Regions from separate parts of the Pseudomonas sp. SB113 genome, predicted to be linked through region 3. Evidence: predicted binding sites of a transcription regulator. Region 3 holds the regulator's gene; each other region holds the start of a gene.

Region 1 (5,484 bases), on a different contig from region 3:
ATATTGCCGGCATCCGCAACGTGCCGGCCCCGTCATTGAGCGACAGCGAACGCACTTACCTCGCGGGTTTCCTCAGCGGCCTGCGCTCCGACGCCGGGCGCCAGGCAGCCGGTGTACCGGTGATGCCAATCGATGCGCCGCTGGCCAAGGATTCCCGCCTGTGGCTGGACGGTTTGCTCGGCGGGCTGTTCAGCCGCACCGACACCAGCACCTCAGCGTTACCGCCCGCCCCGGCCGTCACCCTGTTATGGGCCTCGCAGACCGGTAACGCCGAAGCCCTCGCCGAACGGTTCGCCAAGCGCCTGCGCGACGCCGGCATCAGCGTCGAGCTCAGTGCGATGGCGGATTTTCCCGCCAGCAAGCTGGCAAGCACGCAAAACCTGGCGCTGATCAGCAGCACCTTCGGCGACGGCGACCCACCGGACAACGGCGAAGGCTTCTGGCACAGCCTGAGTACCGCCGAGATCCGCCTGGAGTCGCTGCGCTTTGCGGTACTGGCCCTGGGCGATCCGAATTACGACCAGTTCTGCAAGCACGGCAAACGCCTTGACCAGCGCCTGCTGGAGTTGGGCGCAACCCGCCTGCTGGAGCGCGTGGACTGCGACACCGAATTCGAAGAACGCGCCTACGCCTGGCTGGCACAGCTGCAACACACCCTCAACCCGGCCAAGCCCGCAACGCTCGCCCCACCCGCCACCCCGGCGGGCAAAACCAAGCTGCATGGCTCACGGCTGCTGCTCAACCGGCACCTGAATCCGCGGAGCCCCCACAAGGAAACCCGCCAGTTCGCCCTGGACCTGACCGACTCCGGGCTGAGCTATGAAGCCGGTGATGCCCTGGGGGTCATGCCGCGCAACTGCCCGGAACTGGTCAGCGAACTGCTCGACCTGACGCGCCTGGATGCCACGGCCTGCGTAAACATCGACACCTTCGGCGATGTACCGCTGCACCAGGCACTGACCCAGCGTTTCGAAATCGCCCGCCCCAGCAGCGACACCCTGGCCTTTATTGCCGAGCGCACCGCCAACCCAGGCCTTAAACACCTGCTGGGCCCTGAGCACAAGGCCGAACTGCAAGACTGGCTGTGGGGCCGGCAACTGGTGGACGTGCTGCACGAGTACCCCATCGATTGTTCGGCGGACGAACTGCTCGGCACCCTCAAGCGCCTGCAACCACGCTTGTACTCAATCGCCTCAAGCGCCAAAGCCTACCCGCAGCAAGTGCACCTCACCGTGGCCGCCGTGCGTTATGGCAAGCGCAAGGGCGTGTCGTCGACCTTCCTCGCCGACCGCGCCGCAGACAGCGAGGTGCCGTTGTTCGTGCAGCCGTCCAAGCACTTCCGCACACCTGCCGACGGCGACGTGCCGATGATCATGATCGGCCCCGGCACCGGTGTGGCGCCGTTCCGCGCGTTTTTGCAGGAACGTCGGGCCCAGGGGCATCAGGGCCGCAACTGGCTGTTCTTTGGCGAGCAACACGCGGCCAGCGACTTTTACTACCAGGACGAACTGCAAGGCATGCAGCACGACGGCTTGCTCACTCACCTGAGCCTGGCGTTCTCTCGCGACCAGGCGCAGAAGGTCTACGTGCAGGACCGCATCCACGAACACGGCGCCGAGCTGTGGCGCTGGTTGCAGGACGGCGCGCAGTTGTACATCTGCGGGGATGCCAGCCATATGGCCAAGGACGTCGACCAGGCCCTGCGCCAAGTCGCGCAAACCCACGGCGGGCTTGGCGTTGAGGGCGCCGTGGAGTACTGGCGCCAATTGAGCGAACAGAAGCGCTATCTGCGTGATGTCTACTGATTGGATACAGAACAATAAGCACTTTGTATTGTGTACAAAAAACCCTAAAGTTTCACCGGCGCTGGGCCGAAACAGCGGTGATAGCAAATCGCCGCGCTCTTTTTCCGGAACGAGACGATTTGACCGCCCCCTACGCTGATGGTCGTCTCGATGAAAATAAAAAATAAGCTGGTGCTGGCTTTTGTCTCGGTCGCGTTTATCCCGGTAAGCCTGGTGGCGGTCATCTCCGTGATGAACACACGGACCCAGGCCGTTGACCAGTTTATCGATGGCAGCACCCGGGAAATCCGCCAGATCGATGGCAATATCCGCCAGTTCTTCGACGGCACGCTGCAGAACGTCGATCAAATGGCCACGGATCCTGTATACACCTCCGTGGAAACGCTGAAGAACTACCAGCCCGCCGACGCGGCCAGCCAGCCAATGCCGGCGGCGGCACAAGCGGTCATCGAGCGCTTTGCGCGCTTTGGCGCCACGCACCCGGCAGCGGCCATCCTGTCCGTCGGCCTGGAAGACGGCACCTACGTCAAATGGCCGGATGACCCGCAACTGGCCAAGTACGACCCACGCGCCCGCCCGTGGTACAAGGCCGCCATGGCCAGCCCCGGCAAGACCGTGCGCACGCCGGCTTACTATTACGACAAAGACGACGTGGCGCTGGTGGGAACCGCGCGCGCCTTGCTGGATAACGCCGGCAAAGCCAAGGGCGTGTTCGTGGTCAGCGTGTCGCTGAAGAACCTCACCGAACTGGTCAAGAGCATCAAGCTCGGCGAAAGCGGCTACGTGATGCTGATCGAAGACGGCGTGGTGCTGGTCGACCCACGCGATGCCGCCCACAGCTTCAAGCCGCTCAAGGACCTGGGGGCCGCCTATGCACACCTGGCCGAAACCTCCCAAGGTTCTACCGAGGTGGAAATCAACGGCGTGCGCTACATGGCTAACGTGTGGACCTCCCCCGGCCTGGGCTGGCGCTATATCGGCCTGATCGAACACCGCGAAGTCATGGCCGAAGCCATGCGCATGACCTACCTCACCGCTGTCATCGTCGGCGTGCTGGTGCTGATCTTCGGCGTGCTCGCGGCGGCGTTTTCCAAAGTGATCGTCAAGCCCATCGGCCAGGTCAGCAGCGGTTTGCAGTCGATTGCCGAAGGTGAAGGCGACCTGCGCCACGCCCTGCAGGTGCAGGGCAAGGATGAAACAGCTGAACTGGCCGGCTGGTTCAACAAATTCCTCGCCGCCATTCGCCAACTGATCCAGCACATCGGCGCGGCTTCGGCCAATTTGCATAACGCCTCCAAGGTCAACAGCGAAGTGGCGCACAACATGAACGAAGCCGCCGGGCGCCAGCGCGAGGCGGTGGAACTGGTGTCCACCGCCTTCAACGAAATGGTCGCCACCGCCAACGAGGTCGCGCGCTCCTGCAGCAGTGCGGCAGAGTCGGCGGAGAACGGCCATCGCCGTGTGGCCGAGGGCAAGCAACAGATCGAAGTCACCACCGATAACGTCAACCGCCTGGGCCGCCGCTTGACCGAGTCGTCCGACGCCATGGTCGAACTCGAAGCCGGCAGCCGCAGCATCAACCAGATCATCGGCACCATCCGCGCGATTGCCGAACAGACCAACCTGCTGGCGCTCAACGCCGCCATCGAGGCCGCCCGTGCCGGTGACCAGGGCCGTGGTTTTGCCGTGGTCGCCGACGAAGTGCGCGCGCTGGCCAAGCGCACCTCCGACTCCACCGGCGAGATCGAGCACCTGCTCGGCACCCTGGAAAACAAGACCCAGGAAGTCACGCAAAAAATGGGCAGTTGCCTGGACCTGTCACGAGCCAGCGTGTCGTCCATCGAAAGCGCGCGCGACAGCTTTGAAGGCATCCAGTTGTCGGTCAACGAAATCCGCGACCAGAACCTGCAAATCTCCGCTGCCGCCGAGGAACAACACAGCGTGGCCGAAGAGATCAACCGGCATATCCAGCAGATCTACGACGAAGCGCGACTGGTGGAAAGCCTGGCCAACTCGGCGCAGGACGACTCGGGGCGCTTGTCGAATCTGTCGGATGAGTTGAATGGCCTGGTGGGGCGTTTCAAGTCCTGATGATTGTCGCCATCTGATCATCCGACTCCCCCCGTAGCAGCTGCCGAGCGCAAGCGAGGCTGCGTCAGGCGCGCTGCCGATTCAAGCCCGAGTCGCGGCCAACGCAGCCTCGCCGGGGCTCGGCAGCTGCTACGAATGCCAACCCCATCAAGGCCTACCCCCGTAGCAGCTGCCGAGCGCAAGCGAGGCTGCGTCAGGCGCGCTGCCGATTCAAGCTCGAGTCGCGGCCGACGCAGCCTCGCCGGGGCTCGGCAGCTGCTACGAATGCCAACCCCATCAAGGCCTCCTCCCGTAGCAACTGCCGAGCGCAAGCGAGGCTGCGTCAGGCGCGCTGCCGATTCAAGCTCGAGTCGCGGCCAACGCAGCCTCGCCGGGGCTCGGCAGCTGCTACGGGGTTTTACGCGGTGCTGGATAAGACGGTATCTACGCAGGGGGCTCGGCTCAAGATGTGTAGATACCTATGCCCCGATGAGGGAGTGTCAGTCCCTTATTTTTTAACTGACCCGGCGCTATCGGGGGCAAGTCGAATCGTCGCACCGCCCCTCCCACATTTGGATCTCCATCCAGCAGGTAGGCCTCAGCCTGCTTTTGCTCTGGCTTTTGATCTTGATCCTAGGCGCCCCGTTAAACACGCTGGCCTTCGTTCGGGCACACCGAGCCTAAGCGAGGTGCCGAGTGTTGGGGCAAGAGCCCTTTTTTACTTTTGGGGCTCTTTTCCAAAAGTGACCCGCCGTAAGGGCGGAACCCATATCAGCCGTTACCGCAGCAATGGATATGTACTCGCTCAAATCCAACGACATGGCCGGCCCGAAGGCCGCCACAGTTTTGAACCCGCTCAGCCTCAGGCTTTCGCCGGGCCATTGCCGATCTGCCACACAAACGGCGGCTCGGTGCCATTGATCACCCAATCCCCCACGATGCGCGCCTTGTAGATCACCGGGTTGTGTGACGACACGGTCCGTGCATTGCGCCAATGGCGGTCGAGGGACTTGCCCTGGCGCACATCCGAGGCCCCCAGTGCGTTGAACAACTCACTGGTGGCGCGCTGGATCAGTTCCGACACCACCACCTGCGCCGTGGCTGACTCGATTTCGGCGGCCACGTTGGCTTCGCGCTCGACCTCCTCATCCCCACCGAAACGCGCCAGGTACGCCCGCTGTGCCGGTATCGCAGCCCTCAGCGCGCTGGCTTCGGCGGCGTAGACCAAGGCGGCGACTTCGCCCACCACCTGCTGGATTTGTGCATCCTGGCTGACGTGCTGGGCATTGCCATGGCTGTAGATGCGCTTGCGGTTGCGCACCTGGTGGGCCACATCGCGCAAGGCGGCACGGCCGATACCGGCGAGGCTGGCCAGCAGGACAAGTTGGTAGAACGCGGTCTGGTATTTGAAGCGGGTCGCAAAGTCGATGACGTTTTCCGCCTCCACCACCGCATCGGTAAAGCGCGAGGTGCCGCTGCCGGTCGTGCGCTGGCCAAAACCGTCCCAGTCATCGCTGTGTTCCACGCCGGGTTGGCGCGCGCGAGTGGCGGCGATCACATCGCCGCCGGTGTCGCTGCGCTGGGCGTACACGTCGATCCAGTCAGAGAA
Region 2 (5,484 bases), on a different contig from region 3:
ACAGCCTGTGGGTGGGTGCGCTGATGGCAGCCAACTACTTTGGCCTGGTGCTGGGTGGCAAGATCGGGCATCGCCTGATTGCCCGGGTCGGGCATATCCGTGCTTACGCCACCTGTGCCGGGATTGTCGGCGCAGCTGTGCTGGGCCATGGCCTGATCGATTGGTTGCCGGCCTGGATTGTGCTGCGGATGATCGTGGGCCTGGGGATGATGTGCCAGTACATGGTCATCGAAAGCTGGCTCAATGAGCAGGCAGATGCCAAGCAGCGTGGCGTGGTGTTCAGTGGTTATATGATCGCCTCCTACCTGGGGCTGGTATTGGGCCAGTTGATACTGGTGATGCATCCCCAGCTTGGTCTTGAGCTGCTGATGCTGGTGGCGCTGTGCTTCGCCCTGTGCCTGGTGCCGGTGGCCATGACCCGACGCATTCACCCGGCAGCCCTGCATCCTGCGCCGATGGAGCCGCGCTTCTTTATCAAGCGCGTGCCGCAGTCGCTGAGTACGGTGTTGGGGGCTGGCTTGATCGTCGGTTCGTTCTACGGTCTGGCGCCGCTTTATGCCTCCCAGCAAGGGTTGAGCACCGAACAGGTGGGTCTGTTCATGGGTAGCTGCATTTTTGCCGGGTTGCTGGTGCAGTGGCCGTTAGGCTGGTTATCGGATCGTTATGATCGCGCGCTGCTGATCCGCTGTTTCGCCTTGTGCCTGGCGGTGGCTGCACTGCCGCTGGCAATCATGACCCAGGTGCCGCTGGAAGTGCTGTTTGTCGCGGGCTTCCTGTGTTCCCTCGTACAGTTTTGCCTGTACCCATTGGCCGTGGCGTTTTCCAACGACCATGTGGAAGGGGATCGTCGGGTATCGCTGACGGCCATGCTGTTGGTGACCTACGGTATCGGCGCCAGTGTCGGGCCGTTGCTGGCGGGTGTGGTGATGAAGCTGTTCGGCAGCCAGATGCTGTACGCATTTTTCAGCCTGTGCGCGCTGATCCTGGTGTGGCGAATCCGGCCTAAGGCGGTGACCAACCTGCACCAGGTGGAAGATGCCCCTCTGCATCATGTGGCAATGCCCGACAGTATGTCGAGTTCGCCGCTGGTGGCTGCGCTGGACCCGCGGGTCGATGAGCAGGTGGTGCAGGAGCAGATGCAAACTGCCCCCGATCCCGAGCCGCAGGTCGATCCCGCGCCACCGGTGGATGAGCCCGCCTTCGAAGGGCCACCCGAGCCCCTGGGGCCGGAGGAACATCCCCACGACTTGAGCAGGGCGCGGCCCTGAAAGCAAAAACGGGCAGATCCCAAAGGGTCTGCCCGTTTTTTTGCTGCGATCGTTAAGGATTAAAAATCGTCGTCTTTGTCGAACCGTCGGGCTTCACGCTGCAGTTGGTACACAAAGCGCTCGACCTGACGTTGCACCAAACCACTCATGTTGTGGAAGCGCACACCGGCAAAGGTCGTGTTGATCCTTTCTTCGAAGTGCAGGTATCGCAGTTCGACAGCGGTGGTCATGCTGCCAAACGACAGGGCTGCGACAAAGCGGTCGTAGACCTGGCCCAGTTGCAGGCGCTCGGAAATATCGCCTTCAAAACGCAATTTGCAACCGGTGGCGGAAATATCCAGCAGTTTGCCGTTGACCGGCGCCTGTAGTTTCTCGCCGCCCAGCTCGATATTCACCAGTTGCGCCAGCTTCAGTGCGGCGCGGAAGGCGTTGCGACGCTGATGGTAGACCACCTCGTCCGGCAGGCTGCCGGTGTAGATACGGTGGCCGCCTTTTTCGCTGATGCTCAGGGTGCCGTTGCTTTCCCAGGCGACGCGTACGCCATCATGGAAGCCTTCGATGCGAAAGGGTTCGCCGTTTTCGAGGTAACGCTCGCCGTCACGGGGGATCATTTCGTCCAGCGCCAGCATGTTGCTGTCGCGGTTGACGTCCACCAGATAGCTTTGGAAGCGCTGGCTGCGTTCGTGGAAGGTGATGATCAGCGGGTCATGGCTGTCTTGCAGCATCCGCAAGGTGCCGGCGATTTCCAGAGGCGTGGTGAGGACCTTGGGTGGCTGCGGAGCATCTTCCGCATTAAGGGCGTTGAACACGGTTCTTCCATCTCCAGACAAAATACGACTACACGCAAGAGCCGGCATTTTGCCAGCATGTGACGGGCCTTGGATAGGGCGCGCTGTAAACCGGTGTCAGGCTTGGCTGCGGGTGCTTGGCTTGACCAGGCGCGAGGTGGAGCCCTGGGCGTTATAGAGTGCCGGAGGCTCTCCGCCGTGGAGTATACGCAACTGGTTGGCGGTCGTAGCTTGCTGAAGCTGGATCGACTGACCATTAAGCAGGTTGGCTTCCTGGCACTGGGCGAGCAACTGGTTGAGCTCTTTGCTCTGGGCCAAGAGTTGATCGCCGACCGAGGAGTGACTGGCCAACTGCGCCAGGCCGTCGTGGTCTGCCGGCAGGCCGAGGCTGATGAGGATCTGGCTGCGTTTTTTGCCGTGCTGTTCCAGCAGGACGATCAACGACTGTTTGCGCGCCAGAATTTCTTCCAGCAGCGGCATGTCCCGGCCATAGAGGGCCAGGGATTCTTCTTTGAGCAGCTCGAGCAACTGTTGCGTCGGCGCTAGATCATCAATGATCAGTTGAAGCAAATGTTCGTCGTGATGCATGGCTGGCCTTGGGTTTTAAGCGTCCAAAAGCCCTGCGCAGGCCTTTGCCTAGCGCTCGGCTTCGAAGTTAAGCAGCTTGCTGGCTACACGGTTGCTGTCGACTTTATAGCTGCCATCGGCGATCGCCTGCTTCAATTCGGCCACGCGGGCTTTATTGACTACCGGTTGATCGCGCAGCGAGTCAGTGACCTTCTGCAACTGTTGAGCCTCATTGCTCAGGTGTACGGATTCCCCGCTTTGGCTGGCATTGGCCTGTTCTGCCTTGGCGGGCAGCGCCGGGGCCTTGGCTTCTACGCTGTCCTTGGTGCCGGTGGTGCGCGTAGTGCCTGACGTCGTCGGGGTGTTATTCAAACGGCTGAAATCGATGACCATGATAAAAAAACCTCTGGGTATTTGGACGCTTGCCATGTTTTCGGCCATACCCTGACAAACTTTAGGCGCGAATGACAATAAATCTCCGCACGGCGCTTCTCGTGCACAGTGTAGGAAAACCCAGCGTCCTGTACCAGTAATCTATAACGCGACCTCGACTTGCCCTGGGGCTGTCACCCGCGCCTTGATCACGCGGTTGGAGTTGAGGTTCTTGACCCGAATCTGTTCGCTCATGCCGCCGTTGGACAATGCTTCGCCCGGCATTTTCACGTTTAAACCGCCGCTGCTGGCGGAGATCACCACCTGATCGCCCTTGCGAATGACCTCGGCCTGTTCCAGATGCACTAGGGTAATGACCTGATCGGTGACCACTGGTCGGGTCAATTTCTGTCCGATCGCCTGGTCCAGGGATGTCAGGTAGCCCTGGTTGATCTGGCTGATATCGCGTTCACGCAGTACAACGTCCTCAAAACCGATGATGCCCGTGCGTTTCAGCGGGCGAGCAACCACCACCACTTCACGGAACAATTTGACCTGGGCCGGCACGAACACGGTCCAGGGCGAGGCGCCTTCGCAGCGTACCTTGACCGTCACGCGCCCGATCGGTTGGGCGGGGCTTTCCAGGGTGGCTGTCAATTCCTTGTCACACATCGGCATGCGCAGGCGTGGGTCCAACTGGTTGACCTGGATTTCATAACGCCCCGGCGTCTGTGTGGTCGCCAGATAATCTTCTACAGTGAACTCAAGAAAGCCCTGAGTGACGCCGATAAGTAGATCAGGCAAGGTGACGTTCTCGGCACGGGCCGTGGCGCCCAGGCTGAAGGCGAGCAGTGCCAGCGGTACGCAGAGCAATCTGCAAAACCGTGTCAGGTGAAGGCGTCGGGAAACTGTCGTTTTAATGTCCATAATTCAACAAATAGCAAAGCTCGTGCCGTTTAGTGTTGGGTGCGCGTCGCCCTTGTAGGTATAGCCAAAGGTTTTAGCGTAGGAGTCATGGCATGGCAGGAGTAATGGATTCAGTAAACCAGCGCACACAGCTGGTAGGGCAGAATCGCCTGGAGTTGCTGCTTTTTCGCCTGGATGGCAAGCAGCTGTATGGCATTAACGTGTTCAAAGTGCGGGAAGTGTTGCAATGCCCGAAGCTGACGATCATGCCCAAGTCCAGCCCGGTGGTGTGCGGCGTCGCCAATATCCGTGGCGCGACCATCCCGATTCTTGACCTGGCCCTGGCCACCGGTTCGGCTGGCCTGCAGGATCGCGAGAATCCGTTCGTGATTATTACCGAGTACAACACCAAGACCCAGGGTTTCCTGGTGCGCTCGGTGGAACGTATCGTCAACATGAACTGGGAAGAGATCCATCCGCCGCCCAAGGGCACCGGGCGCGATCACTACCTCACGGCGGTGACGCGGGTCGATAACCAGTTGGTGGAAATCATCGACGTGGAGAAGATCCTCGCCGAAGTCGCACCCACCTCGGAATCGATTTCCGTGGGTGTGGTAGACGCCGAAACGGCGCACAAGGCGGTCTCGCTGCGAGTGCTCACGGTGGATGACTCCTCGGTGGCGCGTAAACAGGTGACACGCTGCCTGCAAACCGTCGGCGTGGAGGTTGTGGCGCTCAATGATGGTCGCCAGGCCCTGGATTACCTGCGCAAGCTGGTGGAGGAAGGCAAGAAGCCGGAAGAAGAATTCTTGATGATGATCTCCGACATCGAGATGCCGGAAATGGACGGCTATACCCTCACTGCTGAGATACGCAGCGATCCACGCATGCAAAAATTGCATATCATCCTGCATACTTCGTTGTCGGGCGTATTCAATCAGGCGATGGTCAAGAAGGTCGGTGCCGATGACTTCCTTGCCAAATTCCGCCCTGATGACCTGGCATCCCGGGTAGTCGACCGGATCAAGGCAGCAGATCACAGCTAGGGTTTTTCCCCTGGCGGTCATACGATTTTAGAGGCGGTATCAGTGTCTACGGGTAATTTGGATTTTGAACAGTTCCGGGTCTTCCTGGAAAAAGCCTGTGGCATATTGCTCGGTGAAAACAAGCAATACCTGGTATCCAGCCGTCTTAACAAACTGATGGAGCAGCAGGGCATCAAGTCCCTGGGCGAGTTGGTTCAACGGATCCAGGGGCAGCCGCGCAGTGGCCTTAAGGAGATGGTGGTCGATGCCATGACCACCAACGAAACCCTGTGGTTTCGCGATACCTACCCCTTTGAAGTGCTCAAGAGCAAAGTGCTGCCGGAGGCCATCAAGGCCAGCCCGGGCCAGCGCCTGCGTATCTGGTCGGCCGCCTGCTCCTCGGGTCAGGAACCGTACTCGATTTCGATGTCCATCGATGAGTTCGAACGGACCAACATGGGCCAGCTTAAAGCCGGGGCGCAGATCGTCGCCACCGACCTGTCCGGCACCATGCTCACCAACTGCAAGACCGGCGAGTACGACAGCCTGGCCCTGGGC
Region 3 (5,484 bases):
GCCGCCAGGATCACCTTGCCGCCACGGGACTTGCCCGAGGCTTCGCGTTCTTCCGGGGTTTCGACACCGTGGTCGACAGCGTTGCGCACCAAGTGGACCAGCGGGTCGGCCAGGGCCTCGACAAGGTTTTTGTCGAGGTCGGTTTCTTCACCCACCAGTTCCAGGTTGATCTCTTTCTTCAGCTGGCGCGCGAGGTCGCGAACCAGGCGCGGGAAGCGGCCGAAGACTTTCTTGATCGGTTGCATCCGCGTTTTCATCACCGCGGTTTGCAGGTCGGCGGTGACCACGTCGAGGTTCGACACGGCCTTCTGCATGGCTTCATCGCCGCTGCTCAGGCCCAGGCGCACCAGGCGGTTACGCACCAGTACCAGTTCGCCGACCATGTTCATGATGTCGTCCAGCCGCGCGGTATCGACCCGTACGGTGGTTTCGGCTTCACTGGCCGGTTTTTCCGCGACCGGTGCGGCGGCGGCACGCGCTGGCGCCGGGGCAGCAGCCGGCGCAGGCGCAGGCTTGGCGGCTGGCGCGGCGGCGGCTTTGGCGGCAACCGGTGCCGCCGTGGCCGCAGCGGCGGCTGGGGCTGGGGCGACTTCGGTGAACTTGCCCTTGCCGTGCAGATCGTCCAGCAGCGCTTCGAATTCGTGATCGGAGATCAACCCATCGTCCGCCGGCTTGGCACCGGCAGCCGGTGCTGCGGCTGTAGCGGCGACTGCCGGCAAGGCGTCGGCCGCGAAGGTGCCCTTGCCATGCAATTGGTCGAGCAACGCTTCGAATTCGTCGTCAGTGATGTCGGTGCTGGCAGGCGCGGCAGGCGCATCCGCAGCAGCGGCGGCAGGGGCCACGGCATCAGCCGCGAACTGGCCTTTGCCGTGCAATTGGTCGAGCAAAGACTCGAACTCAGCGTCGGTAATGTCTTCGCTGCTCGGCGCGGCAGCCGGGGCAACGGCTGCCGGCGCTTCGGCCTCGGCCTTGACGGCGCTGAGGGAGCTGAGCAGTTGCTCGAACTCGCTGTCCGTCACATCCGCTTCAGGCTCCGCCACCGGTTCCGGTGCGGCTTCGACCACCGGCGCTGCCGAGGTGTCGGCCGGCTCTGCGTAGCGCGCCAGGGCGGCCAGCAGTTCCGGAGTGGCTGCGGTGATCGGGGCACGCTCGCGAACTTCGCTGAACATGCCGTTGACCGCATCCAGTGCTTCGAGAATCACGTCCATCAACTCCGAATCAACGTGACGCTCACCCTTGCGCAGGATGTCGAACACGTTCTCGGCGATGTGGCAGCACTCCACCAGCTCATGGAGCTGGAGGAAGCCGGCGCCCCCTTTTACAGTATGAAAACCGCGAAAAATTGCATTGAGCAGGTTCGCATCATCCGGGCGGCTTTCCAGCTCGACCAGTTGTTCGGACAGTTGCTCTAAAATTTCGCCGGCCTCTACAAGGAAATCCTGAAGGATCTCTTCATCGGCGCCGAAGCTCATGTGGGTGCTCCTTAGAAGCCTAAACTGGATAACAGGTCATCTACGTCATCCTGACCTGACACAACGTCTTCACGTTTATCGGCATGAATCTGCGGACCTTCACCCTTGGCGAGATGTTTTTGTGGATCTTTTTCAGAGAGGATCGCTTCGCGGTCATGTTCGATGCCGGCAAAACGGTCGACCTGGCCGGCCATGAGTACCAATTTGAGCAGGTTGCTTTCCACTTCGGTGACCAACTGGGTCACACGCTTGATCACCTGACCGGTCAGGTCCTGGTAATCCTGGGCGAGCAGAATGTCATTGAGGTTGCTGGAAACCGTGCGGTTTTCCTGCTCGCTGCGTGACAAAAACCCTTCAACCCGACGGGCCAGCTCACGAAACTCTTCTGCACCGACTTCACGGCGCATGAAGCGGCCCCAGTCAACGCTCAGGGCCTGGGCTTCCGTGGCCATGCCGTTAACCAGAGGCGTGGCGTTTTCCACCAGGTCCATGGTGCGGTTGGCCGCCGCCTCGGTCAGCCTGACCACATAGGACAGGCGTTCGGTGGCGTCGGTGATCTGCGAAATCTCTTCGGCCTGGGGCATGTGCGGGTCAATCTGGAAATTGACGATCGCACTGTGCAGCTCGCGTGTGAGCTTGCCCACTTCCTGGTACAGGCCGCGGTCACGGGTCTGGTTAAGCTCATGGATTAACTGCACAGCGTCGCCGAAATGGCCTTTTTCAAGGCTGTCGACCAACTGGTGAGCATGCTTTTTCAGGGTCGACTCAAAGTCGCCCTGTGACGTTTCTTTATGCTCCATAGCTCCCCCGCGATGGCATTAGCCGTGGATGCGTTCGAAGATCTTTTCGATCTTCTCTTTCAAGGCCTGTGCAGTGAATGGTTTGACTACGTAACCGTTGACCCCGGCCTGGGCGGCTTCGATGATCTGTTCACGCTTGGCTTCGGCGGTCACCATCAACACGGGGAGGCTGCGCAATTTTTCGTCGGCACGCACGTGGCGCAACAAGTCGATACCGGTCATGCCCGGCATGTTCCAGTCCGTTACCAGAAAGTCGATGCTCCCGCTGTTGAGGATCGGAATCGCCGTAAGGCCGTCATCCGCCTCGACCGTGTTTGTGAACCCAAGGTCACGCAACAGGTTTTTTATGATCCGCCGCATCGTTGAGAAGTCATCAACGATGAGGATTTTCATGTTCTTGTCCAATTCGACCTCCAAGCAGTCTTAAACGCGCCCAGCACCTGGACGCGCCATTTCAATCAACAGGCATTACACAAAAAGGACTGCCGGGGGCACCACGGCCCGAGCCCGCGAAGGCCTATCACCTTCGCGGTATCGCGTTGCAATGCTCCCCCACACTGCCTGTCAGCGCGCTCGCCACTCTCCCAAACGCCCCCGCAAGCGGGCGGCGCACTGGCTGTGCAACTGGCTGACACGCGATTCGCTGACCCCCAGGACCTCACCGATTTCCTTGAGGTTCAGCTCTTCGTCGTAGTACAGCGCCAACACCAACCGCTCGCGCTCCGGCAAGTTGGCAATGGCGTCCGCCAACGCCCCCTGGAAACGCTCATCTTCCAGGTCACGCGACGGCTCCATATGAGCGCTCGCGCCGTCCTCATGCAGCCCTTCGTGTTCGCCGTCCTGCAACAGGTCGTCGAAACTGAACAGGCGGCTGCCCAAGGTATCGTTCAAAATCCCGTAATAATCGTCGAGACTCAATTGGAGTTCGGCCGCAACTTCGTGATCTTTAGCGTCGCGACCGGTTTTTGCTTCAATTGCACGAATTGCGTCACTGACCATGCGGGTATTTCGGTGCACCGAACGCGGCGCCCAGTCACCCTTGCGCACCTCGTCGAGCATCGCGCCACGGATGCGGATCCCCGCATAAGTCTCGAAGCTCGCGCCCTTGCTCGCGTCGTACTTGGTCGACACTTCGAGCAGGCCGATCATGCCCGCCTGGATCAGGTCTTCGACCTGGACGCTGGCGGGCAGGCGTGCCAACAGGTGATAGGCAATGCGCTTGACCAGCGGCGCATAGCGCTCGATCAATTCGCCCTGGCTGTCACGGGCAGATTTCTTGTACACGTTATAGCCGTTCGCTGTCATAGCACCGGTCCCGCACTCGTCTGATGCACCAATCGCTCGACGAAAAACTCCAGATGCCCCCGAGGGTTGGCGGGCAACGGCCAGGTATCGACCTTCTGGGCAATAGCCTTGAACGCCAATGCGCATTTGGAACGAGGGAACGCTTCGTAGACTGCACGCTGCTTTTGCACAGCCTTGCGCACACACTCGTCGTAAGGAACCGCACCGACGTATTGTAAGGCGACATCGAGAAAGCGATCCGTGACCTTGGTCAACTTGGCGAACAGGTTGCGACCTTCCTGCGGGCTCTGGGCCATGTTGGCCAAGACGCGGAAGCGGTTCATGCCGTAGTCACGGTTAAGCAGTTTGATCAGGGCGTAGGCGTCGGTGATCGAGGTGGGTTCATCGCAGACCACCAGCAAGACTTCCTGCGCCGCGCGCACGAAGCTGACCACGGACTCGCCGATCCCGGCGGCGGTGTCGATCACCAGCACGTCGAGGTTGTCGCCGATGTCACTGAATGCCTGGATCAGGCCGGCATGCTGCGCCGGGCTCAGGTGCACCATGCTCTGGGTGCCGGAGGCGGCCGGCACGATGCGGATCCCGCCAGGGCCCTGGAGCAGCACGTCGCGCAGCTCACAGCGCCCCTCGATCACATCGGCAAGCGTGTGTTTGGGCGTCAGCCCCAGCAGAACGTCGACGTTCGCCAGCCCCAGGTCAGCATCCAGCAGCATGACGCGACGGCCAAGCTCTGCCAGGGCCAGGGACAAATTCACTGACACGTTAGTTTTCCCGACGCCACCTTTGCCGCCGGTCACCGCGATCACCTGTACGGGATGCATGCTGCCCATTTTATTTCTTTACCTTGTCTTGCTTAGACGCAGGCTACATGGCTTGGCCGCGTGAATCGCTTGCAGACCATCGATGTAGGTACATTTCACGGTGTTCATCACGCCTCAACCCACCCGTTTTGCCGGGTTGTGATAGAGGTCGGCGAACATGTCGGCCATCGCTTCCTCGCTAGGCTCTTCTTGCATTTGCACGCTGACGGCGCGGCTGACCAACTGATGACGGCGCGGCAGATGCAAATCATCCGGGATCCGCGGCCCGTCGGTCAGGTAGGCAACCGGTAGTTCATGGCTGATAGCCAGGCTCAACACTTCGCCCAGGCTGGCGGTTTCATCCAGTTTAGTCAGGATGCAACCGGCCAAACCGCAACGCTTGTAGCTGTGGTACGCAGCGGTAAGAACCTGTTTCTGGCTGGTGGTTGCAAGCACCAGGTAATTTTTCGACTTGATGCCACGCCCGGCCAGGCTTTCCAGCTGCATGCGCAATGCCGGATCGCTGGCTTGCAGGCCAGCGGTGTCGATCAGCACTACGCGTTTGCGCAGCAACGGGTCGAGCGCGTTGGCCAGGGATTGGCCCGGGTCGACGTGGGTGACCGGCACATTGAGGATACGGCCCAAGGTCTTGAGCTGTTCCTGGGCGCCGATGCGGTAGCTGTCCATGCTCACCAGCGCGATGTTATTCGCGCCGTACTTGAGCACATAGCGCGCCGCCAGCTTGGCGAGGGTGGTGGTCTTGCCCATGCCGGCAGGGCCGACCATGGCGATCACACCGCCCTCTTCCAGGGGTTCGATTTCCGGGGTGGCGATCATCCGCGCCAGGTGGGCCAGCAACATGCGCCAGGCCTGGCGAGGCTCTTCGATTTCGGTGGTCAGGGCCAGCAGGTCACGGGACAGCGGGCCGGACAGGCCAATGCGTTGCAGGCGGCGCCAGAGGTTGGCCTGGTGCGGTTTGCTGCCTTGCAGCTGGGTCCAGGCCAGCGAGCCCAGCTGCACTTCCAGCAGCTCGCGCAGGCCGTTGAGTTCAAAACGCATCGAGTCGAATACACGCTGATCGACTGCGGCGGCCGGGGCTGGCGCGGC
Region 4 (5,484 bases), on a different contig from region 3:
TCCCTGAGCCTCACCCCCTGCTGGCGTCGGCGCAAACGCCTGGAAGAAGAAGGCGTGATCAAGGACTACCAGGCCAACCTCGATCGCAAGCTGCTGGGCCTGGACATCATGGCGTTTGTGCATGTGCGTTTTGCGATCCACACCGACCATGCGCCGGATGCGTTTGAAGCGGTGGTCAAAGAGCTGCCTCAGGTGCTGTCGTGCCACAAGATCACCGGCGATGCCGACTATCTGTTGCAGGTATTGGCAGAGGACCTGGACAGCTACAGCGAGTTTGTCGAGAGCGTGCTGCGGCGGCAGTTGGGGATTGCCTCGATCCAGTCGAGCCTGGCGTTGCGGGAGGTGAAGGCGACGAGTCGGGTGGCGATTCCAAAACGCGATTGAGCGCGCTAAAGAAGAAATGGCGCACGGCAGGTGATGGCTAAAAGCCTGCCCTCAAGATGTGAAAAATTCGTTAACTAATTATCCCCAAAGGCTTTTTCCTGTGGGTTTAATCTGCCAAACTAATGCGAATAATTATCAACAGATTTATTATTCGCCAAGGACGGTACTTAAGGGAGAGTCCGTTCCATGTCTGTGCAACAACACAGCGGTAAAGGTTTTACACCCAGTCTGATCGCGTTGGCGGTCTGTCTCGCCACCTCGCACGCGGCCTTCGCTGCCGACGCGCAGACGCCGACAACCACCCTGGAACTGGGTGCTACCCAGATCTCCGGCGAGCAGCAGTTGGGCGAAACCACCGAGGGCACACAGTCCTACACCACCGGCGCAATGAAGACCGCGACCAAACTGCCCCTCACCCTGCGTGAAACCCCGCAGGCGGTCACCGTCATTACCCGTCAGCGCATGGATGACCAGGCGATGACCAGCATCAACGACGTGGTCAACGCCACGCCGGGGCTGTTCCTTAATTACTCCAGCGGACCTGGCCGGCAGTCCTACACCGCGCGCGGCTTCGACATCGACAACCTGATGTATGACGGCATCCCCAGCGGCTATAACGGGGTTTCGGTCGGCGCCCAGCCGAACCTGGCGATGTTCGACCGTGTCGAGGTGGTGCGCGGCGCTACCGGCCTGGTGACCGGTGCGGGTAATCCTTCGGCGGCCATCAACCTGATCCGCAAACGGCCGCTGGACGAGCAAAAAGTCACCCTCACCGGCGCTGCCGGCAGCTGGGATGACTACCGTGGCGAACTCGACGCCTCCAGCCCGCTCAACGACAGCGGCACCTGGCGCGGTCGAGTGGTCACCTCCTACCGTGACGCCAACAGCTTCATCGACCACGCCGAGGACTATCACGGCCTGTTCTACGCCGTCACCGAAGCCGACCTGAGCGAAGACACCAGCCTGACCCTCGGCTTCTCGAACCAGAAGGACAAGACCAACTACTTCTGGGGCTCGTCAATGATCGGCCAGGACGGCCATCACCTGGACCTACCGCGCTCCTACAACCCCGGCACCGACTGGGAGAACAAAGACCAGGAAATCAACACGGTCTTCGCCGAACTGCGCCAGCGCCTGGCCAATGACTGGAAGCTTCAGGTCAACGCCAACTACGCCGAACAGAACGCGTTGTTCTCCGGCTCCTACCAGTCGCGCTGGGTCAACAACACCCTGGCGCGCACTGTCTACCAGGCCGCCTACGACGAAAACCAGGCCGGCGTCGACGCCTTTGCCAGCGGCCCGTTCCAGGCGTTCGGGCGCACCCATGAACTGGTGGTGGGCGCCAGCCGACGCATCTACGACATGACCACCCACGACTACAGCCCCTACAACATGAACTGGCCGCTCACTGCGGGCAAACCGGACTTCGTCCACACCTCCGATACCCGCGAAGTCACCACCCAGGATGGTTTCTACCTGACTTCGCGCCTGAGCCTGGCCGACCCGCTGAAACTGATCCTCGGCGCACGCCTGGACTGGTATGACTACGATGCCCATGGCGACAACACCGGCGACTACAAGGTCACCCGCAACCTCACGCGCTACGCGGGGCTGATCTACGAGCTGGACGACCAGCACTCGGTCTATGTCAGCTACAGCGACATCTTCACGCCGCAGAGTTCCAAGGACACGTCCGGTACCCCGGTCAAACCGATTGTCGGCAAGAACTACGAGGTCGGCATCAAGGGCGAATACCTGGGTGGCGCGCTGAATGCGAGCGTGGCGCTGTTCCGTGTCGACCAGGAAAACCGCGCCACGCAAGTGACCGTGCAAAACTGCCCGCAGACCGAGTGCTATGAAGCCTCCGGCGAGATTCGCAGCCAAGGTATCGACTTCGAACTGCAAGGCGCGCTGACCGAAAACTGGCAGGTCGGCGGTGGCTACACCTACGCCCGCACCCACACCATCAAGGACGACGCCAACCCGCAGAAGGTCAACAAGCAGTACGACACCGACACCCCGGAGCACCTGTTCAAGCTGACCACCCGCTACAACTTCCAGGGCCCGCTGGAGAAACTGCGCGTGGGTGGCAACATCTCCTGGCAGAGCCGCATGTACAACGACGTCAAACTGACTGATGGCAGCACCTATCGCCTACAGCAGGGCGCCTACGCCGTCACCGACCTGATGGCCGGCTACAAGGTCAACGACCACCTGGACCTGCAGCTCAACGCCAACAACATCTTCGACCGCCGCTATTACTCCACCATCGCCAACTCCGCGAGCTACGGTGGCGACGCCTACGGCACTCCACGCAATATGATGCTGACTGCCAAGTACAGCTTCTGATCCACCTGGCGAACGGGGGTCCTAATGTGGGAGGGGCTTGCTCCCGATAGCGTTGGGTCAGTCAATGATGCTGTGACTGTGCTACCGCTATCGGGAGCAAGCCCCCTCCCACATTCCCCCCCCGCTTGCCACCAGGAATGTCGTCTGCCCCCTCTGAACGCGTTCGCACTTAAAGTCCCCTCCCCCCATGCCGATAAGCTTTTTGGTTTCCCTGCACCTGCAAAGTGCCTGATACCTGCTTTGCTCTGTACCAGCGGGCCGTAGTGGCACGCCGCATGCTTTGATCCTTGCCAGACCACATGGAGTAAGAGTGAATGCCCGCACGCGCACGTTTCCTGGAGCACTACCGCAAGGCCGACCGCATCATGCTGGCGTTGATATGGCTGATGTTCCTGTTCTCCGTCGGCCTGGCGTTCTGGCACGACACCCTGATCCAGGCGATTGTCGTGGGGGCAGGCACAAGCGCCGTGCTCACCGCGCTCTACCGCGTCATCGGCGGCACTCGGGTGATGCGTTGCGCACTGGGCGCAGGCTTGATGGTCATGGCGGCGCTGCACATCAACCAGGCCCAGGGCGTGATCGAAGCGCACTTCGGGATTTTCGCGCTGCTGGCGGTACTGACGTTCTATCGAGACTGGCTGCCGATCCTGGTGGCCGCACTGACGATTGCAGTACACCACGTGGTGTTCCATGCATTGCAGCATCAAGGCTTCCCGGTGTTTGTGATGGCGCATCACGGCGGTTGGACCATGGTGTTCGTCCACGCCTTCTACGTGGTGATGGAAACCATCGCCCTGCTCTACCTCGCGGTAAACAGCCAGGCCGAAGCGGTGGAGAGCGAGGAAATGCTGGAAAAAATGCTCGCCGTCACCACCCAATTCACCGTGGATAGCGCCAAAGGCGAAGGCAAGGTGCACGTATCCCTCGCCAAGCGCTTCGACCATTTCCTGCAACAGATCACCCACCTTATCGACGGCGTCGCCCGCGACTCCCACGGCCTCGGCCAACTCGGCCAGGAACTGGCCCACGCCAGCGGCACCCTGGAAAAAGGCGCGCGCCACCAACTAGTCGAAATCGCGCAAATGACCGACTCCATGCAGCGCATGGAAGACGCCATGGGCCACATTACGGTGCACGTCGAAGAAGCGGTTGAACACGCGGGCGTCGCCAGCCAACAAATCCTGCGCGGCCAGGAAAGCGTCGGCCGCGCCCAACACGAAATCACCCAACTGGCCACCCGCCTGGAAGGCACCAACCACACCGTCCAAGGCCTGGCCGTTAAGGCCGAACAAATCGGCTCGGTACTGGAAGTCATCAGCAGCATCGCCAACCAGACCAACCTCCTCGCCCTCAACGCCGCCATCGAAGCCGCCCGCGCCGGCGAACAAGGCCGCGGCTTCGCCGTCGTCGCCGACGAAGTACGCAGCCTGGCGCAACGCACCGCCGTCTCCACCCAGGAAATCAAAACCATCATCGAGGGCCTGCAGCAAGGCAGCCGCCAGGCCGTGGAAGCCATGCACGACAGCCGCCAGGGCGTGGAACGCTGCGTGGAAGACAGCCAACTCGCGGTGGAAATGCTACGGGCGGTGGGCAATGACATCAGCCAGATCGATGCGCTGAATGGGCGGATTGTGATCACCACGCGGGAACAGACTTCAGCGAACCTGGAGATTGTCGGACGCTTGCAGTCGGTGCAGAGCATTGCGCAGAGCACGGCAGAGGATGTGGAGATGTTGGCCAGGAGCAGCGAGCAGTTGCCGCCGATTGCGGTGCGGTTGGATGCGTTGGGGAGAAGGTTTCATCAGTGAGGGGGATGGAGGGGCTGCTTTCGGTGAAAGTCCGTTATTTTTGAAGGGTTGCTATCGGCCAACCGCGGACAGTGACCGAATCGTTGCGAGCGACCCATCGCCACTCAAGGTCGCGCGCTCGGTGGTGGACCTTGAACGAGCTGACGGGATCAGACGCGAACACATGGCCCAGGGGCTGCAATATCGGCCGACAATGCTCCAGCCCGTGTCACCCCTTGGTAAGATCAACCAACGGCGTCTGCCGCACCTCAGTCTCCCGCCCATCCTGAATCTCGCTAACCTCCTTCAAGGCTCTATCCACCGCCGCCTTATCCGCCAACAAGCTATAGCTGATGCGGAACTGCTTGTGTTCCTTGGGCCCAATTGTCGGTACCAGATTCAGTGGCCGCTGATAACGGCGGTTGTAGGAAAAGCTTGTCCCCGGCTCCAGCCCCGTGACATAGCCCTGACCTTGGGTGTCGGTGTTTTTCCACAGGGAAAACACGGGCAGTGTCTGGGTATTGAAGCCGACCGAAACGCCCAGGCTGCCGGCCTTGTTATGCAACACGGTCAACGTATCGCCCTTGGCATCGGCATACGGCACCACGTTGTACACCGTTTCGTCGTAGTCCCTGGTCGGTGCACGGTAGGTTTGCCAGTCGGGGAGATCGTCCTTGGCCTTGTCGTTGAACGGCGACACCTGTTTCACCGGCGCGGCGAAACGAGCGCCCTGCTCCAGGAATGGGGTGCTGAAGTTGCTGTGATACAGCGCCTGGTATTCCTTCGGATAGTCGCCGTTGTTGGTCAGGGTGTCGTTGAGGGCGAACACCACGCTTCCGGGTTCGGTGACCAGTTCGGTCGCGACCGAGAAGTCGACCTTCTTGAACGCCTGCTCTTTCAGCTCGCCGCGCAGAGTGATGGCGTACGGTGGTTTTTCATCGATATGCAGCGTGACTTTATTCGC

What was found. The regulator FliA, encoded in region 3, starts transcription of late flagellar genes. The targets are predictions, from matches to a motif close to CTAAAGTTTNNNNNNNNNNNGCCGNTAA.
Region 1: a site for FliA is predicted at 1,850-1,877, ahead of AB1462_RS20755 (methyl-accepting chemotaxis protein). Genes of this name have one in related genera too.
Region 2: a site for FliA is predicted at 3,054-3,081, ahead of flgM (flagellar biosynthesis anti-sigma factor FlgM). Genes of this name have one in related genera too.
Region 4: a site for FliA is predicted at 2,903-2,930, ahead of AB1462_RS20535 (methyl-accepting chemotaxis protein). Genes of this name have one in related genera too.

The regions. Positions count from the first base shown of each region.
Region 1 covers NZ_JBFMHW010000016.1:99,487-104,970, forward strand. The annotation lists gene AB1462_RS20750 (molybdopterin-dependent oxidoreductase) at 1-1,805, shown strand, start outside; gene AB1462_RS20755 (methyl-accepting chemotaxis protein) at 1,956-3,896, shown strand; gene AB1462_RS20760 (acyl-CoA dehydrogenase family protein) at 4,738-5,484, opposite strand, start outside.
Region 2 covers NZ_JBFMHW010000003.1:359,428-364,911, forward strand. The annotation lists gene AB1462_RS06340 (MFS transporter) at 1-1,268, shown strand, start outside; gene AB1462_RS06345 (flagellar brake protein) at 1,328-2,077, opposite strand; gene AB1462_RS06350 (flagella synthesis protein FlgN) at 2,174-2,644, opposite strand; gene flgM (flagellar biosynthesis anti-sigma factor FlgM) at 2,693-3,016, opposite strand; gene flgA (flagellar basal body P-ring formation chaperone FlgA) at 3,158-3,922, opposite strand; gene AB1462_RS06365 (chemotaxis protein CheV) at 4,015-4,947, shown strand; gene cheR (protein-glutamate O-methyltransferase CheR) at 4,990-5,484, shown strand, end outside.
Region 3 covers NZ_JBFMHW010000007.1:164,411-169,894, reverse strand. The annotation lists gene AB1462_RS11845 (chemotaxis protein CheA) at 1-1,472, opposite strand, end outside; gene AB1462_RS11840 (protein phosphatase CheZ) at 1,484-2,272, opposite strand; gene AB1462_RS11835 (chemotaxis response regulator CheY) at 2,291-2,665, opposite strand; gene fliA (RNA polymerase sigma factor FliA) at 2,837-3,577, opposite strand; gene fleN (flagellar synthesis regulator FleN) at 3,574-4,407, opposite strand; gene flhF (flagellar biosynthesis protein FlhF) at 4,513-5,484, opposite strand, start outside.
Region 4 covers NZ_JBFMHW010000016.1:50,206-55,689, forward strand. The annotation lists gene AB1462_RS20525 (Lrp/AsnC family transcriptional regulator) at 1-384, shown strand, start outside; gene AB1462_RS20530 (TonB-dependent siderophore receptor) at 571-2,733, shown strand; gene AB1462_RS20535 (methyl-accepting chemotaxis protein) at 3,048-4,541, shown strand; gene AB1462_RS20540 (aldose 1-epimerase family protein) at 4,750-5,484, opposite strand, start outside.